Regions from separate parts of the Enterobacter vonholyi genome, predicted to be linked through region 2. Evidence: predicted binding sites of a transcription regulator. Region 2 holds the regulator's gene; the other holds the start of a gene.
The links. The regulator LexA, encoded in region 2, represses DNA repair genes until DNA is damaged. The targets are predictions, from matches to a motif close to TNCTGTATGTACATACAGNA.

Region 1: AB3N39_RS08510 (metal-dependent hydrolase) is a predicted target of LexA. The motif match lies at 1,622-1,641, and genes of this name have one in related genera.

What each region holds. Positions count from the first base shown of each region.
Region 1 covers NZ_CP162152.1:1,787,847-1,795,439, reverse strand. The annotation lists gene AB3N39_RS08525 (fructosamine kinase family protein) at 1-161, shown strand, start outside; gene AB3N39_RS08520 (YniB family protein) at 198-734, opposite strand; gene hxpB (hexitol phosphatase HxpB) at 883-1,554, shown strand; gene AB3N39_RS08510 (metal-dependent hydrolase) at 1,656-2,246, shown strand; gene AB3N39_RS08505 (L-cystine transporter) at 2,374-3,765, shown strand; gene cedA (cell division activator CedA) at 3,815-4,054, opposite strand; gene katE (catalase HPII) at 4,258-6,507, shown strand; gene chbG (chitin disaccharide deacetylase) at 6,596-7,345, opposite strand; gene AB3N39_RS08485 (6-phospho-beta-glucosidase) at 7,357-7,593, opposite strand, start outside.
Region 2 covers NZ_CP162152.1:310,116-317,708, forward strand. The annotation lists gene plsB (glycerol-3-phosphate 1-O-acyltransferase PlsB) at 1-890, opposite strand, end outside; gene AB3N39_RS01420 (diacylglycerol kinase) at 1,044-1,412, shown strand; gene lexA (transcriptional repressor LexA) at 1,521-2,129, shown strand; gene dinF (MATE family efflux transporter DinF) at 2,192-3,529, shown strand; gene AB3N39_RS01435 (CsbD family protein) at 3,650-3,859, shown strand; gene zur (zinc uptake transcriptional repressor Zur) at 3,907-4,419, opposite strand; gene AB3N39_RS01445 (cupin domain-containing protein) at 4,535-5,023, shown strand; gene AB3N39_RS01450 (conjugal transfer protein TraF) at 5,196-6,506, shown strand; gene dusA (tRNA dihydrouridine(20/20a) synthase DusA) at 6,589-7,584, shown strand.

The DNA.
Region 1 (7,593 bases), 1.5 Mb from region 2:
AGATATACGACGGATACCAGTCTGTTTCCCCCCTGCCGCCCGGTTTTCTCGACCGGCAGCCGGTGTATCAGCTTTATACCCTGATGAACCGAGCCATTCTTTTTGGCGGAGAACACCTTGTTAACGCGCAGCGGGCACTTGAGCGTATGCTTGCCGCCTGAGACGCGAACGGGTGGCTATGCAGCCACCCGTGTCGCTTACAGAAAACCGAGCAGTGAGAAGAAGAAATATCCCGCCACAATGATAATCACGGGAAGAATATAGAGCGGGAAAATTTGCAGGAAAATGGTGTGACGCGGCACAACAATGCGGGATTCAATCTGCTCCCGACTCATGCCTTCCGGGCCTTTGGCCTGCTCCAGAATCAACTGATCCTCAACGCCTTCGCGTAAAAAGCGCGTCTGACGGCTCATTCGCGCCCCAGAGGCCTGCAGTGCCAGCGCGACAAAGATCAGGGCGTATATCACCCAAAAGCCGATATTCAGCTGTTGATGAAAATCCGGGGTGGGTGAGTTAAACCAGAAGACATTCAAAAATGGCGTATTGAAACGCATCATCTCAATCATAACATGCGCAAAATCAAGCATTACCGCATTGATACCCGGCTGTTTTTCGCTGTGGTCGTACATAAATTTGAGTACAGAAATCAGCGTAGAAATGACGGCAGGAATAAAAATCACCCAGCCTGCAATACGTTTTAAGACCGCAATGCGTCCAGCTTGTTGATACGTCATCAGTTCCTCTTCATAAAGACGCGTTATTTGTGCCTAAGTCTACCTGCTGGTCATCAATTTCGCCCGCTCTTTAAAAGCAATATGCTAAATTGCAGATTGTGCTTAGCACTTATCGTCTGTCGTACACCCTGGATAAGGAGACGTTGTGATGTCGACACCGCGCCAAATACTTGCCGCAATTTTTGACATGGATGGATTACTGATCGATTCCGAACCGCTGTGGGATCGCGCCGAACTGGACGTTATGGCCAGCCTGGGCGTGGATATCAGCCGCCGTAATGAACTACCCGATACGCTGGGCCTGCGCATCGACATGGTGGTTGACCTGTGGTTTGCCCAACAGCCGTGGACTGGACCGGGGCGAGACGAGGTGACCGCACGCATTATCAGCCGTGCCATTTCGCTGGTGGAAGAGAACAAGCCGCTGCTGCCCGGCGTACGTGAGGCCGTCGCGCTGTGTAAAGCCCAGGGGCTGAAGGTCGGACTGGCCTCGGCTTCACCGCTGCATATGCTGGAAAAAGTGCTCGTCATGTTTGAACTGCGCGACAGTTTCGACGCGCTGGCGTCCGCTGAAAAATTGCCTTACAGCAAGCCGCACCCGCAGGTCTATCTAGACTGCGCCGCTAAGCTCGGCCTGGATCCCCTCAACTGCGTTGCGCTGGAAGACTCCGTTAACGGCATGGTCGCCTCTAAAGCCGCGCGGATGCGCTCCATTGTGGTGCCTGCGGAAGAAGGACGCCACGATCCCCGGTTTGCCCTCGCCGATGTGAAGCTAAATTCACTGGCAGAACTCACGGCGCATCATCTGCAGGGCGGTTAACGCCCTCCTCCGGTTTGTGACAAACAGTTACACCGTCACCTCTTCCGCCTACTGTATAAAAACCCTATACTGTATGAATTGACAGTTTTGTGGGTTTTATCATGACGGCGGAAGGCCACCTGCTTTTTTCAATCGCGTGCGCAGTATTTGCCAAAAACGCTGAACTTACCCCCGTGCTGGCACAGGGGGACTGGTGGCATATTGTTCCTTCCGCCGTATTGACCTGTCTGCTGCCCGACATCGACCACCCCAAGTCCTTCCTGGGACAGCGCCTGAAGTGGGTGTCTAAACCCATCGCCCGCGCGTTCGGCCACCGGGGGTTTACGCACAGCCTGCTGGCCGTGTTTGGCCTGCTGACGCTGTTCTATTTAAAAGTGCCCGAAAGCTGGATCGTCCCCGCTGACGCTATCCAGGGGATGGTGCTGGGCTATTTAAGCCATATCCTTGCCGATATGCTGACGCCTGCGGGCGTGCCGCTACTTTGGCCCTGCCGCTGGCGTTTCCGTTTTCCCATCCTTGCGCCGCAAAAAGGTAACCAGCTTGAGCGGGTATTGTGCATGGCGCTGTTTGCTTACGCCGTCTGGATGCCGCAAACGTTGCCCGAAAACAGTGCAGTCCGCTGGTCTTCCCAGATGATTAATTCGCTGCAATTTCAGTTTAATCGCTTTATTCATCACCAGATTGAACAGTAAACCAACAAATTTATCCCATTTGTCATAACCCATTCCATTTGGATATAAGCGCTACATCACACTTCTGCTAACCTTCCGCCAACAGGATCGGTAAAAACCGACCCGATAATAAATCAGGAGAACGGGGATGAATTTTCCACTCATCGCGAACGTCGTTGTGTTCGCTGTATTGCTATTGCTTCTCGCGCAGGCGCGCCACAAACAGTGGAGCCTGGCGAAAAAGGTGCTGGTTGGTCTGGCCATGGGTGTCGTATTTGGTCTGGCATTACAGGCAATTTATGGCTCCGATAATCCAGTTCTTAAAGATTCCATTCAGTGGTTCAACATCGTCGGTAACGGCTATGTCCAGCTGCTGCAGATGATCGTTATGCCGCTGGTGTTCGCCTCTATTCTGAGCGCCGTTGCCCGCCTGCATAACGCGACTCAGCTGGGAAAAATCAGCTTCCTGACCATAGGTACGCTGCTGTTCACCACGCTGATTGCCGCGCTGGTGGGTGTGCTGGTCACCAACCTGTTTGGCCTGACCGCAGAAGGCCTGGTTCAGGGTACCGCTGAAACGGCGCGTCTGACCGCGATTCAAACCAACTACGTTGGTAAAGTGGCTGATCTGACCGTGCCGCAGATGGTGCTCTCCTTCATTCCGAAGAACCCGTTTGCTGACCTGACCGGTGCGAGCCCAACCTCGATCATCAGCGTGGTTATTTTCGCCGCGTTCCTGGGCGTAGCGGCGTTGAAGCTGCTGAAAGACGACGCGCCTAAAGGCGAACGCGTGCTGACCGCGATTGATACCCTGCAAAGCTGGGTGATGAAGCTGGTACGTCTGGTGATGCAGCTGACCCCGTACGGCGTGCTGGCGCTGATGACCAAAGTGGTTGCCGGCTCTAACCTGCAGGACATCATCAAGCTGGGCAGCTTCGTTGTCGCCTCTTATCTGGGCCTGGGCATTATGTTCGTGGTGCACGGCATCTTGCTGGGCGTGAACGGCGTCAGCCCGCTGAAGTACTTCCGTAAAGTCTGGCCGGTACTGACCTTTGCCTTCACCAGCCGCTCCAGCGCCGCGTCTATCCCGCTGAACGTGGAAGCGCAGACCCGTCGTCTGGGCGTGCCTGAATCCATCGCCAGCTTCTCTGCCTCCTTTGGTGCTACCATTGGTCAGAACGGCTGTGCGGGTCTGTACCCGGCGATGCTGGCGGTGATGGTTGCTCCTACAGTCGGCATCAACCCACTTGATCCGGTCTGGATCGCCACGCTGGTCGGGATTGTTACCGTAAGCTCCGCAGGCGTTGCGGGTGTTGGCGGTGGCGCAACCTTCGCCGCGCTGATTGTGCTGCCTGCGCTGGGTCTGCCCGTGACGCTGGTCGCCCTGCTGATCTCCGTTGAACCGCTGATCGACATGGGTCGTACCGCGCTGAACGTGAGCGGCTCCATGACCGCCGGCACGCTGACCAGCCAGTGGCTGAAGCAGACCGACAAAACGATTCTGGAAAGTGAAGACGACGCCGAGCTGGCGCACCGTTAATCACCGTCTGAAATAAAAAAACCGCCTGATGGCGGTTTTTTTATGGCTGTTATTCCTCAACCTCTTCATCCTGGCGGATCTGCATCGCCCATCGCTGCGCTGACTCCGGCACCGTAAAGGTGGGTGAGCGACGGAAATGTTCGCCGATCAGCACAAAGGCCACGTATTTCCCCCGCAGCAGCCAGACATCGCGAAAACCCTCCACTTTCAGGGCATGGTCAGGCGGCGCGGGCTCAACGCGGGGCACATAGCTAATTACCTGGCGGTTTTGTTGACGAAGAGGTTTCATAAGCGACTGGTTCACTAAAGCAAATTCTTGAAGCAGGAAAACTCTATGATAGCCGATCCTGCTGCCTTCCGTCGCGCCCCGAGTGGGTGAGAGGGCTCCTTTCGTTAATCACGTCATATGAAAACTCTTAGTTCGCGAGCCATCTCGCGACATTGTTCTATCCTTAATAGGGTTTTTAGCAATGGATAAAGGAGAAGCGTGCAATGTCGAACAAAGATAAAACACATCAATCACCGATTCATGGCACTGAAGAATCTCAACCGGGTATGGACTCTCTCGCCCCTGCTGACGGCTCTCACCGCCCCTCGCCTGGCCCTTCCGCGCCGGGAGAACAGCCTACCGCACCGGGAAGCATGAAATCGCCGGATACGGGAAACGAGAAGCTGAAATCTCTTGAGCCACACCGTAAAGGCGGCGAAGGTTTTGCGCTCACCACCAATCAGGGCGTACGCATTGCTGACGATCAGAACTCCCTTCGCGCAGGCGCGCGCGGGCCTACCCTGCTGGAAGACTTTATCCTGCGGGAAAAAATTACCCACTTCGACCACGAGCGGATACCGGAACGTATCGTCCACGCGCGCGGTTCCGCTGCGCACGGCTACTTCCAGCCCTATAAGAGTCTGAAAGCGATCACTAAAGCGGATTTCCTCTCCGACCCGGATAAAATCACCCCGGTGTTTGTGCGTTTCTCCACCGTGCAGGGCGGTGCGGGGTCGGCAGATACCGTCCGGGATATCCGCGGCTTTGCCACCAAATTTTATACCGAAGAGGGGATTTTCGATCTGGTCGGCAACAACACCCCGGTGTTCTTCATTCAGGATGCGCATAAATTTCCTGACTTTGTCCATGCGGTAAAACCGGAGCCCCACTGGGCCATACCGCAGGGACAAAGTGCGCACGACACCTTCTGGGACTACGTCTCCCTGCAGCCTGAAACCTTGCACAACGTGATGTGGGCGATGTCAGACCGCGGCATTCCACGCAGCTACCGCACCATGGAAGGGTTTGGCATCCACACCTTCCGGATGATCAACGCCGAGGGGAAAGCCACGTTTGTGCGCTTCCACTGGAAGCCGGTAGCGGGTAAAGCCTCGCTGGTGTGGGACGAGGCGCAGAAGCTGACCGGGCGCGATCCGGACTTCCATCGCCGCGAGCTGTGGGAGTCCATTGAAGCGGGCGACTTCCCGGAGTACGAGCTGGGTCTGCAGCTCATCCCGGAAGAGGACGAATTTAAGTTCGATTTCGATCTTCTGGACCCGACGAAGCTGATCCCGGAAGAGCTGGTACCGGTGCAGCTGGTAGGTAAAATGGTGCTCAACCGCAACCCGGATAATTTCTTTGCCGAAAACGAGCAGGCCGCGTTCCACCCGGGGCATATCGTGCCGGGGCTGGACTTCACCAACGATCCGCTCCTTCAGGGACGCCTGTTCTCCTATACCGATACGCAGATCAGCCGACTCGGCGGGCCGAACTTCCACGAAATTCCGATTAACCGCCCAACCTGCCCGTACCATAACTTCCAGCGCGACGGGATGCACCGTCAGGATATTGATACCAACCCGGCTAACTATGAGCCGAACTCCATCAACGATAACTGGCCGCGTGAAACCCCTCCCGGGCCGAAACGCGGTGGCTTCGAATCGTACCAGGAGCGTATCGATGGCAACAAAATTCGCGAGCGTAGCCCCTCGTACGGCGAATATTACGCCCACCCTCGCCTGTTCTGGAACAGCCAGACGCCGATTGAGCAACAGCACATCATCGGCGGCTTCAGCTTTGAGCTGAGCAAAGTGGTGCGCACCTACATCCGCGAGCGGGTAGTCGATCAGCTGGCGCATATTGATATTCAGCTAGCCCAGAGCGTTGCGGATAACCTGGGCATTACGCTGACCGACGAGCAGCGCAATCTTGCCCCGCCGAAAGAGGTTAACGGGGTGAAAAAAGATCCGTCTCTGAGCCTGTATGCGGTGCCGGGCGGCTCGATTAAAGGCCGCGTGGTCGCCGTTCTGCTGAACGACAAAACCCGCGCCAGCGACGTGCTGGGAATTATGCAGGCGCTTAAAACCCAGGGCGTGCATGCCAAACTGCTCTATTCCCGCATGGGTGAAGTGACGGCCGACGATGGTTCTGTGCTGCCGGTCGCGGCGACCTTTGCCGGTGCGCCATCGCTGACCGTCGATGCGGTAATTGTGCCGGGCGGGGATATTGCCAGCCTGCTGACCAACGGCGACGCCGTCTATTATCTGCTGGAAGCCTATAAGCACCTGAAGCCGATCGCGCTGTCCGGCGACGCGCGACAGTTTAAGGCGCAGCTGAAGGTTGCCGATCAGGGTGAGGACGGCATTGTCGAGGGAGATAACGTTGACGATGCCTTTATGACGAAGCTGTTTGTTTTGCTCGCCGCGCACCGCGTCTGGTCGCGAAGCAGCAAGATTGACCAGATACCGGCGTAAAAAAAGCCGGGTGGCGCTTGCGCTTACCCGGCCTACATTCGATTGGTTTTGTAGGCCCGGTAAGGTAAAGCCGCCACCGGGCTTTATTTCAAAGATCCCCGAACGTCCCCAAACGATACCCTCGCTCGGCAATCGCGTATTTCAACGACGGCGACGTCAGGACATCCAGCTCCGCCAGGCGCGGCCAGCAGTAGGCGCTTTTATGCACGGTGTTATCGACAAAGGCAGGATGCGCCATGACCTCCAGCGACCGTTCCCCTCGCGCGGCGGAATCATCCAGCACCTTCAGGAACAGCGCGTCGTCAATCTCGTCGCCGTAAAATGCGCTGCTGAACCCCTCTGTGGTGGTGACAGCGCAGTCCGGCAATCCGCGCACCTCCCGATCTACGCGCATCGCGACGCCGTTGCGCTTTGCGAAATCAGCGACAATCGGGAAAATCGTCGGGATCATATGCACGTGGTGATGGCTATCGATGTGCGTCGGCGCCCTACCAAACACATCAACAAAGCGGTTGAACTGACTCTCCAGCTCGCGGGCAATCTCTTCGAGCGGCAGAGCACCCTGCTCTGCCAGTTCCCAAATCCATTTGCCCAGCTGGCCGTCGCGCGTCAGGCCCGGCATTGGAGAAAGCGGCATCCCGAGCGTCAGTACAAAATGCATGCCGACGCCCAGCTCCGGCACCTCGCGGCTCAGCTGCGCCGAGTGTTCAACCGCCTCACCATTAACCAGCGCCGTGGTAGAGGTCACCACACCCCGGCGACAGGCTTCAATAATGCCGTAGTTCTGGCCTTTCGAGAGGCCAAAATCATCAGCATTAACGATCAGCAGGTTTTCCATTGTGCGTCCTCTTATTGCTGTTTGAACTTCAGCTTCTCGATCGTAGCGGCAAAGTTTGGCAACCATTTCTCATGCGCCAGGATCATCTCGCTGGCCAGCTGCTCCGCGTCGCGGTCGGAATGCACCAGCGGGCTAAGGTTCAACGCCAGCAGCACGTCATTGAGTTCGCCGCTTAGCGCCGCATTGCTTGCCGCCACTTCAAAGCCTTTGATGGTATGAATCAGGCCCATGACCTTGTCATCGAAGCG
Region 2 (7,593 bases):
CCATCATGCGCCAGCTGACGCACGCGCTCGGCGTTATGGACGTTGATGCCCTGATAGAGGCGGTTCCACGTAAAGCCGAGGATACGATCGGAAAGGCGAATCATCTCGTAAGAGAAGTTCGCTGCAATCTCTTCCATCAGCGCAATGGCGTTCTGCTGAGCTTTCTCATGCGAAATTTTCTTGCTGCGCGCTTCATCTTCAACGGCGCGGGCAATCGCTTTGGAAGCCAGCAGCTTGTTGAACAGATCCTGACGCGCCGGGAGGCGTGGCCCTACGGCAGCGAGGCGCTGACGAGCGAAGTGCATACGCGCTACGCGCGCCAGTTTTTGCGCGATGATCTTGTCGGTGCCGTGCTCGTCCGCCATGCGACGCAGCGAAACGGAAGGGGAGAAACGTACAAAGCTGTCGCGTCCCAGCCAGGAGACCGCAAAGAACTTCTGGATGCCGTTAAGCATGCGCAGCGGCGGGTTCTCTTCACCTTTTTCGCGGCCCGGACGACGACCAAACATCACCGATACCGGCACCATCTGCACATCCAGATCGGGGTTGCTGCGGTGCAGGTCGAGATAGTCATGGAACAGCTTGATGGACTCTTCTTTCGGCGTGTAATAGGTAAACACGCGCGGCCCGCCGTGGATGAACACGTAGCGCGGCAGCAGCGTACCGTCAACTTCCAGCGGTTCAAGCGGATCTGGTAAGTCATGCGCCAGACACTGGGCGCGAAGCGTCAGTAAGTCAGCCTTCGAGTTATAAGGCAAAACGTACATAATGGGACGCGACGTATCGAGCCCCAGTTCCAGCGCGGGTTCTGCTGGGATAGACTTGCTTTTTACCAGGATGCTTAATGGTAAATTAAGTAATTTGTAGTAAATTCGTGGCCAGCCGGACATAAACGATGTAAAGCCTCTGGTTAATAATGCAATTGCGGCGCAAGGATAACAGAAAGCGCGCAAAATTTCTGTTGTTACCCGTCATACTTCAGGCTGTAGCGAAACGCGCTACGGCTCCTGTTACTGACGCTCTTTTTTAAAAAGGTTCTTTTAATGGCCAATAATACCACTGGGTTAACACGTATCATCAAAGCCGCCGGCTATTCATGGAAAGGTTTCCGTGCCGCATGGGCCAACGAGGCCGCGTTTCGCCAGGAGGGCGTCGCCGCTATCATCGCGGTGATCGTCGCCTGTTTCCTTGATGTTGATGCTATTACCCGCGTACTTCTTATCGGTTCCGTACTTCTGGTGATGATAGTGGAAATTCTTAATAGCGCTATTGAGGCCGTTGTGGATCGCATCGGTTCCGATTTCCATGAGCTTTCTGGCCGCGCAAAAGACATGGGATCTGCTGCCGTGTTACTGGCGATTATCACTGCCGTTATCACCTGGGTCACGCTGCTTTGGTCACATTTCCGATGAGCCTCGAGGAATAATTAAGTCCCTGGTTTTTTGTGCAGTTTTTGGTTCCAAAATCGCCTTTGACTGTATATACTCACAGCATAACTGTATATACACCCAGGGGGCGGAATGAAAGCGTTAACGACCAGGCAGCAAGAGGTGTTTGATCTCATCCGGGATCATATCGGCCAGACGGGTATGCCACCTACGCGTGCGGAAATCGCGCAGCGTCTGGGTTTCCGTTCTCCGAATGCTGCCGAAGAACACCTGAAAGCGCTGGCGCGTAAAGGCGTGATTGAGATTGTATCAGGCGCGTCACGCGGTATCCGACTGCTAGTAGAAGAAGAGACGGGCATTCCGCTGGTAGGTCGTGTTGCTGCCGGTGAGCCTTTACTGGCACAGCAGCATATTGAAGGTCATTACCAGGTCGATCCAGCCATGTTCAAGCCGAGCGCTGATTTTCTGCTGCGCGTTAGCGGCATGTCGATGAAAGACATCGGTATTCTTGACGGCGATCTGCTTGCGGTACATAAAACGCAGGATGTGCGTAACGGCCAGGTGGTTGTCGCGCGCATTGACGATGAAGTCACCGTCAAACGTCTGAAAAAACAGGGTAACACCGTTCAGTTGCTGCCTGAAAACAACGAGTTCACCCCAATTGTGGTCGATCTCCGCGAACAGAACTTCTCTATCGAAGGTCTGGCAGTAGGCGTGATTCGTAACGGTGAATGGCTGTAATCTCTTCCTGACAGGCTACGCTTCCGCTGTAGCCTGTTCATCTACCTTTCCCGGTATTTCGCATGTCACTACTGACGGCATCAGATAAGGCATTGTGGCGTCTTGCCCTGCCGATGATTTTCTCCAATATTACCGTGCCTTTACTGGGACTGGTTGATACTGCCGTTATAGGCCATCTTGATTCATCAGTTTATCTTGGCGGCGTGGCGATTGGCGCGACGGCAACCAGCTTCCTGTTTATGCTGTTGCTCTTTTTACGCATGAGCACCACCGGTCTTACCGCACAGGCTTATGGTGCGAAAGATCCGCTGCGTCTGGCGCGCGCGCTGGTGCAGCCGCTGATACTCGCGCTTGGCGCGGGTGCATTAATCGTTGTATTGCGGACACCCCTGATCGATCTTGCGCTTCATATCGTTGGCGGCAGCGAGGCGGTACTGGATCAGGCGCGACGTTTCCTTGAAATCCGGTGGCTCAGCGCGCCAGCGTCGCTGGCTAACCTGGTTCTGCTGGGGTGGCTACTGGGCGTTCAGTATGCCCGGGCGCCAGTGATTTTGCTGGTGGTGGGCAACCTTCTCAACATTGTGCTGGATATCTGGCTGGTGATGGGCCTGCATATGAACGTGCGGGGCGCGGCGCTAGCGACGGCGATTGCCGAATACGGGACCTTTATCATTGGCTTGTGGATGGTCTGGCGCGTGCTGTCGATGCGCGGGATCTCACTGGCGCTGCTCAAAACCGCATGGCGCGGCAATATCCGTAAGCTGCTGGCCCTCAACCGTGACATCATGCTGCGCTCGCTGCTTCTTCAGCTCTGCTTCGGCGCGCTGACGGTTTTCGGGGCTCGACTGGGGCCAGAAATCGTGGCGGTCAACGCGATATTGATGACGCTTCTGACCTTTACCGCCTATGCGCTGGACGGTTTTGCCTACGCGGTTGAAGCGCATTCCGGGCAGGCGTACGGTGCGCGAGAAAGCGGGCAGCTTCGGGATGTCTGGCGGGCAGCCTGCCGTCAGTCGGGACTGGTGGCGCTGGCCTTTGGTCTGGTTTACGCCTGCTTTGGTGAGCAGATCGTTGCATTGCTGACGTCTATACCTGCTCTGCGCGAGTTGGCGAGTCACTATCTCCTCTGGCAAGTCATCTTACCGGTGGTCGGCGTCTGGTGTTATCTGCTGGACGGCATGTTTATTGGTGCGACGCGCGGAGCGGAAATGCGCAACAGCATGGCGGTCGCGGCGGCAGGGTTTGGTCTGACGCTGCTAACGCTTCCCTGGCTGGGTAATCACGGTTTGTGGCTGGCCCTGGCCGTCTTCCTCTCGCTGCGCGGGTTATCGCTGGCGTTTATCTGGCACCGCCACTGGCAAAACGATACCTGGTTCTCTTCGCGCCACGATATATCGTGACGGTTAAAGATTCCGAATATGAAATTAACTACGGAATCCTTAACTACAATAATTATCACGTCCAGCAGAAAAGAACGTAACGGACGTTACGACCCGACGCTTAACTAAGAGGACACGATGATGAATAAAGACGAAATCGGCGGCAACTGGAAGCAGTTCAAAGGTAAAGCGAAAGAAAAGTGGGGTAAGCTGACTGATGACGATATGACCGTCATTGAAGGTAAACGCGATCAGCTTGTCGGTAAAATTCAGGAACGTTACGGCTACGCGAAAGATCAGGCGGAAAACGAAGTCAAAGACTGGGAAACCCGTAACGACTACCGCTGGTAACGCTGAATAACCCACAGGGCGGCTCCAGGCCGCCTTTTCTTTTGCCGTTAACGCGGCTTTTTCTTCACCAGGATAGAGTGGTCGTGCTGACACGCGTCCTGATGGCGACAGGCTTCCACCTCCACGCACGCGGAACAGAGCCCGTGCGCCTCAATCACGTTATGACGCAGGGCAAACCCCATTTTCGCTGCCAGCGTATGCATAATGTCTTCCACGCCTTCCGCAGCCTCTTCTTTCACCACGCCGCAGCGGTCACAGATAAACATAGCCGATGTGTGGGTGGGCTGATCGAACAGATGGCACAGCACATAGCTGTTGGTGGATTCCACCTTGTGCACGAACCCTTGTTCAAGCAGGAAATCCAGAGCGCGATAGACCGTCGGCGGCTTTGCCTGCGGCTCGCTTTCGCGGAGCAGGTCGAGCAGATCGTAGGCGCTGATGGCACCCTGCTGCAGGCTCATCAGGCGTAATACTTCAAGGCGCTGCGGAGTCAGGCGCACATTGCGTTGCGCACACAGCTTTTCGGCCTGCGCTAACAGCTCTTTTGTGGACTTATCCATGTAGCACCCCGGATGTTATAGGACGGAAAACCCTCACTTTATCATGTTCTGGTAAAAACGCCGAGATCCACCAGTCTGTGCTATACCTGACCCATTACAAACCGGGAAATAAACAATGAAAAAACCTGACTGTATTCGGCACTGGCGCGACGTAGAAGTCGCGGATGATTCGACCTATCCAGATAGCGATGAGCTTTTTTCTATCGGCGCCCCGTTGGCTCGAAAGCTTGGGCTCGGGCGTATTGGTATCCATCATGAGCGCCTGCCGCCTGGGCGCAGGACGTCCTATCCGCATGCGGAGAGCGACGAAGAAGAGTTTATTTACGTGCTTGAAGGCCACCCTGACGCCTGGATTAATGGCTACTTGTGGAAGCTGGAGCCTGGCGACAGCGTAGGTTTTCCCGCCGGTACCGGCATCTGTCATACCTTTATCAACAACACGGACGACGAGGTTCGGCTCCTGGTCGTTGGCGAGGCTAACAAGAAGCATAACCGCATATACTATCCGCTTAACCCGGTTTATGCCGCTACCCGAGAGGATCGCTGGGTAGACCACCCGCCCCAGTTTTTTGGACCGCATGATGGAAAACCTGGGAAAAAATAATTTCCTCTTCTATAAATATTGAGGGCCGTCACAAAATATAACAGGCCGTAAGGGAGTTTTACTTAGGGATAGAAATAGCGGGTCTTTTACTACTTATTCACAGCAATAGTTCGTTCCTGTTTGGGTGATAACAGACAGGGGTTATTTCATAACAGACTATAACGGGCATACTGTGAAAAAAAATTTTAAATTTTCGGTGGTTAGTATCGCTGTTTCCTTGTTTATGGCAAATCAGGCGGGAGCAGCCAATACCTGGACAGAATCACGAAGCGACGCAATGGGTGGCACTGGCGTTGCCTCCGGGAGCTATGGCAGTGGGGCATTAATCAACCCCGCGCTGCTGGCAAAGGCAAAACCTGACGATGATGTGACGGTCATTTTGCCGTCCGTTGGCGTACAGGTAACGGATGAGGACAATCTTCAGGACGAGATTGATACCATCAACGACAAAATCAATCACTACAAGGATGTGGTTGATAATCTCACGCCAAGAGAAATTATCACCAATCCATTAGGTTCCATTAATCAATTCCAGGGCGCGGCCAAAGATCTGGCCGATGAGCTGGACTATCTCAAAGGCAAAACCGCACGCGCAACGGCTGGTGCAGGGCTTGCGGTGAGTATCCCTAACGATGTCCTTTCGGTAGCCTTCATGGCGAAAGGCTATGCCCATGGCCGGGTGAGCTCGTCTATCGATCAGCAGGATATTGATTATCTGCGCGGTATTCAACGCAGTAATGTGGTGGCTGCCGGTGTTGCCCTGGACGCTGCGCTGAACGGCACGGATCAGATCACTAAAAACCTCAACTCAACCGCGTCTGGCCGGGCAGCGATTGTCTCCGACTATGGTGTTGCCGTTGCCCGCCAGTTTGACCTCGGCGGCGTCCCTGTTTCCGTGGGCGTGACGCCAAAGCTGCAAAAAACCTGGGTCTATAACTACACCACGTCAATCTACGATTACGACAGTAACAAGTGGAACGACAGCCGCTACCGTACTGACGATACGGGCTTCAACGTGGATGCCGGTATTGCGGCCGATTTCGGCGAACACTGGACCGTTGGCGTGAGCGGACAAAACCTGATGTCGCGCGATATCGACACCAAAGATATCCGTATCCGCAATGGCCGTACGGGAGAAGTGGTGAGCTATAAAGACACCTATCAGATCCGCCCGCTGGTAACCGCCGGTGCCGCCTGGCACAACGACCTGGTGACGCTGACCGCCGATGGCGATCTGACCGAAACCAAAGGCTTCAAGAGCGAAGATACGTCGCAGTACGTGGGTGTCGGTGCCGAGGTGACGCCGCTGAGCTGGCTGGCGGTCCGTGCGGGTTATCGTGCAGACGTGAAGGGTAACGACAGCAATGTCTTTACCGGCGGTGTCGGTTTCGCGCCGTTTAGCACCGTGCATGTTGACCTGATGGGCCTGTACGGTGAAGATGAAACCTGGGGCGCAGGGGCTCAGCTGAGCATGACGTTCTAAAGTCAACCGGAGGCGCTGCGCCTCCGGCTTTTCTTTGTGCTATAGTAGCGCCCCTTTTCCACCAGATGCTTAAAACTTCGCCATGTCGTCAGAATCACAGACCGCTTTCCCCGCACACCGTTTCTCCATTGCGCCGATGCTCGACTGGACGGACAGACACTGCCGCTATTTCCTGCGCCAGCTCTCCCGCCATACGCTGCTGTACACCGAAATGGTGACCACGGGCGCAATTATTCACGGGAAGGGCGACTATCTGGCCTACAGTGAGGAAGAGCATCCGGTTGCCCTGCAGCTGGGCGGCAGCGATCCGGCCGCGCTGGCGCAGTGTGCGAAGCTGGCGGAAGCGCGCGGCTACGACGAGATCAACCTGAACGTTGGCTGCCCGTCCGACCGTGTGCAAAACGGTATGTTCGGTGCCTGCCTGATGGGGAACGCGCAGCTGGTAGCGGACTGTATCAAGGCGATGCGCGACGTCGTTTCCATTCCGGTGACGGTCAAAACCCGTATCGGGATTGACGACCAGGACAGCTACGAATTCCTGTGCAACTTCATCGATACGGTCTCCGGAAAGGGCGAATGCGAGATGTTCATCATCCACGCGCGAAAAGCCTGGCTCTCCGGCCTGAGCCCGAAAGAGAACCGTGAGATCCCGCCGCTGGACTACCCGCGCGTGTATCAACTGAAGCGTGACTTCCCGCACCTGACGATGTCGATCAACGGCGGCATTAAGTCGCTGGAAGAGGCCAAAGCGCATCTGGCGCATATGGATGGCGTGATGGTCGGCCGCGAGGCGTACCAGAACCCAGGCATTCTGGCGACGGTCGATCGCGAAATCTTTGGCATTGAAGGCGCAGACACCGATCCGGTTGCCGTCGTGCGGGCGATGTATCCTTATATTGAGCGCGAGCTGAGCAACGGTACGTATCTCGGCCATATCACCCGCCATATGCTGGGTCTGTTCCAGGGTATACCGGGCGCGCGTCAGTGGCGCCGCTACCTGAGCGAGAATGCGCATAAAGCCGGAGCCGATATTGAGGTGCTGGAACATGCGCTGCGACTGGTGGCAGACAAGCGATAACTTTCGCTA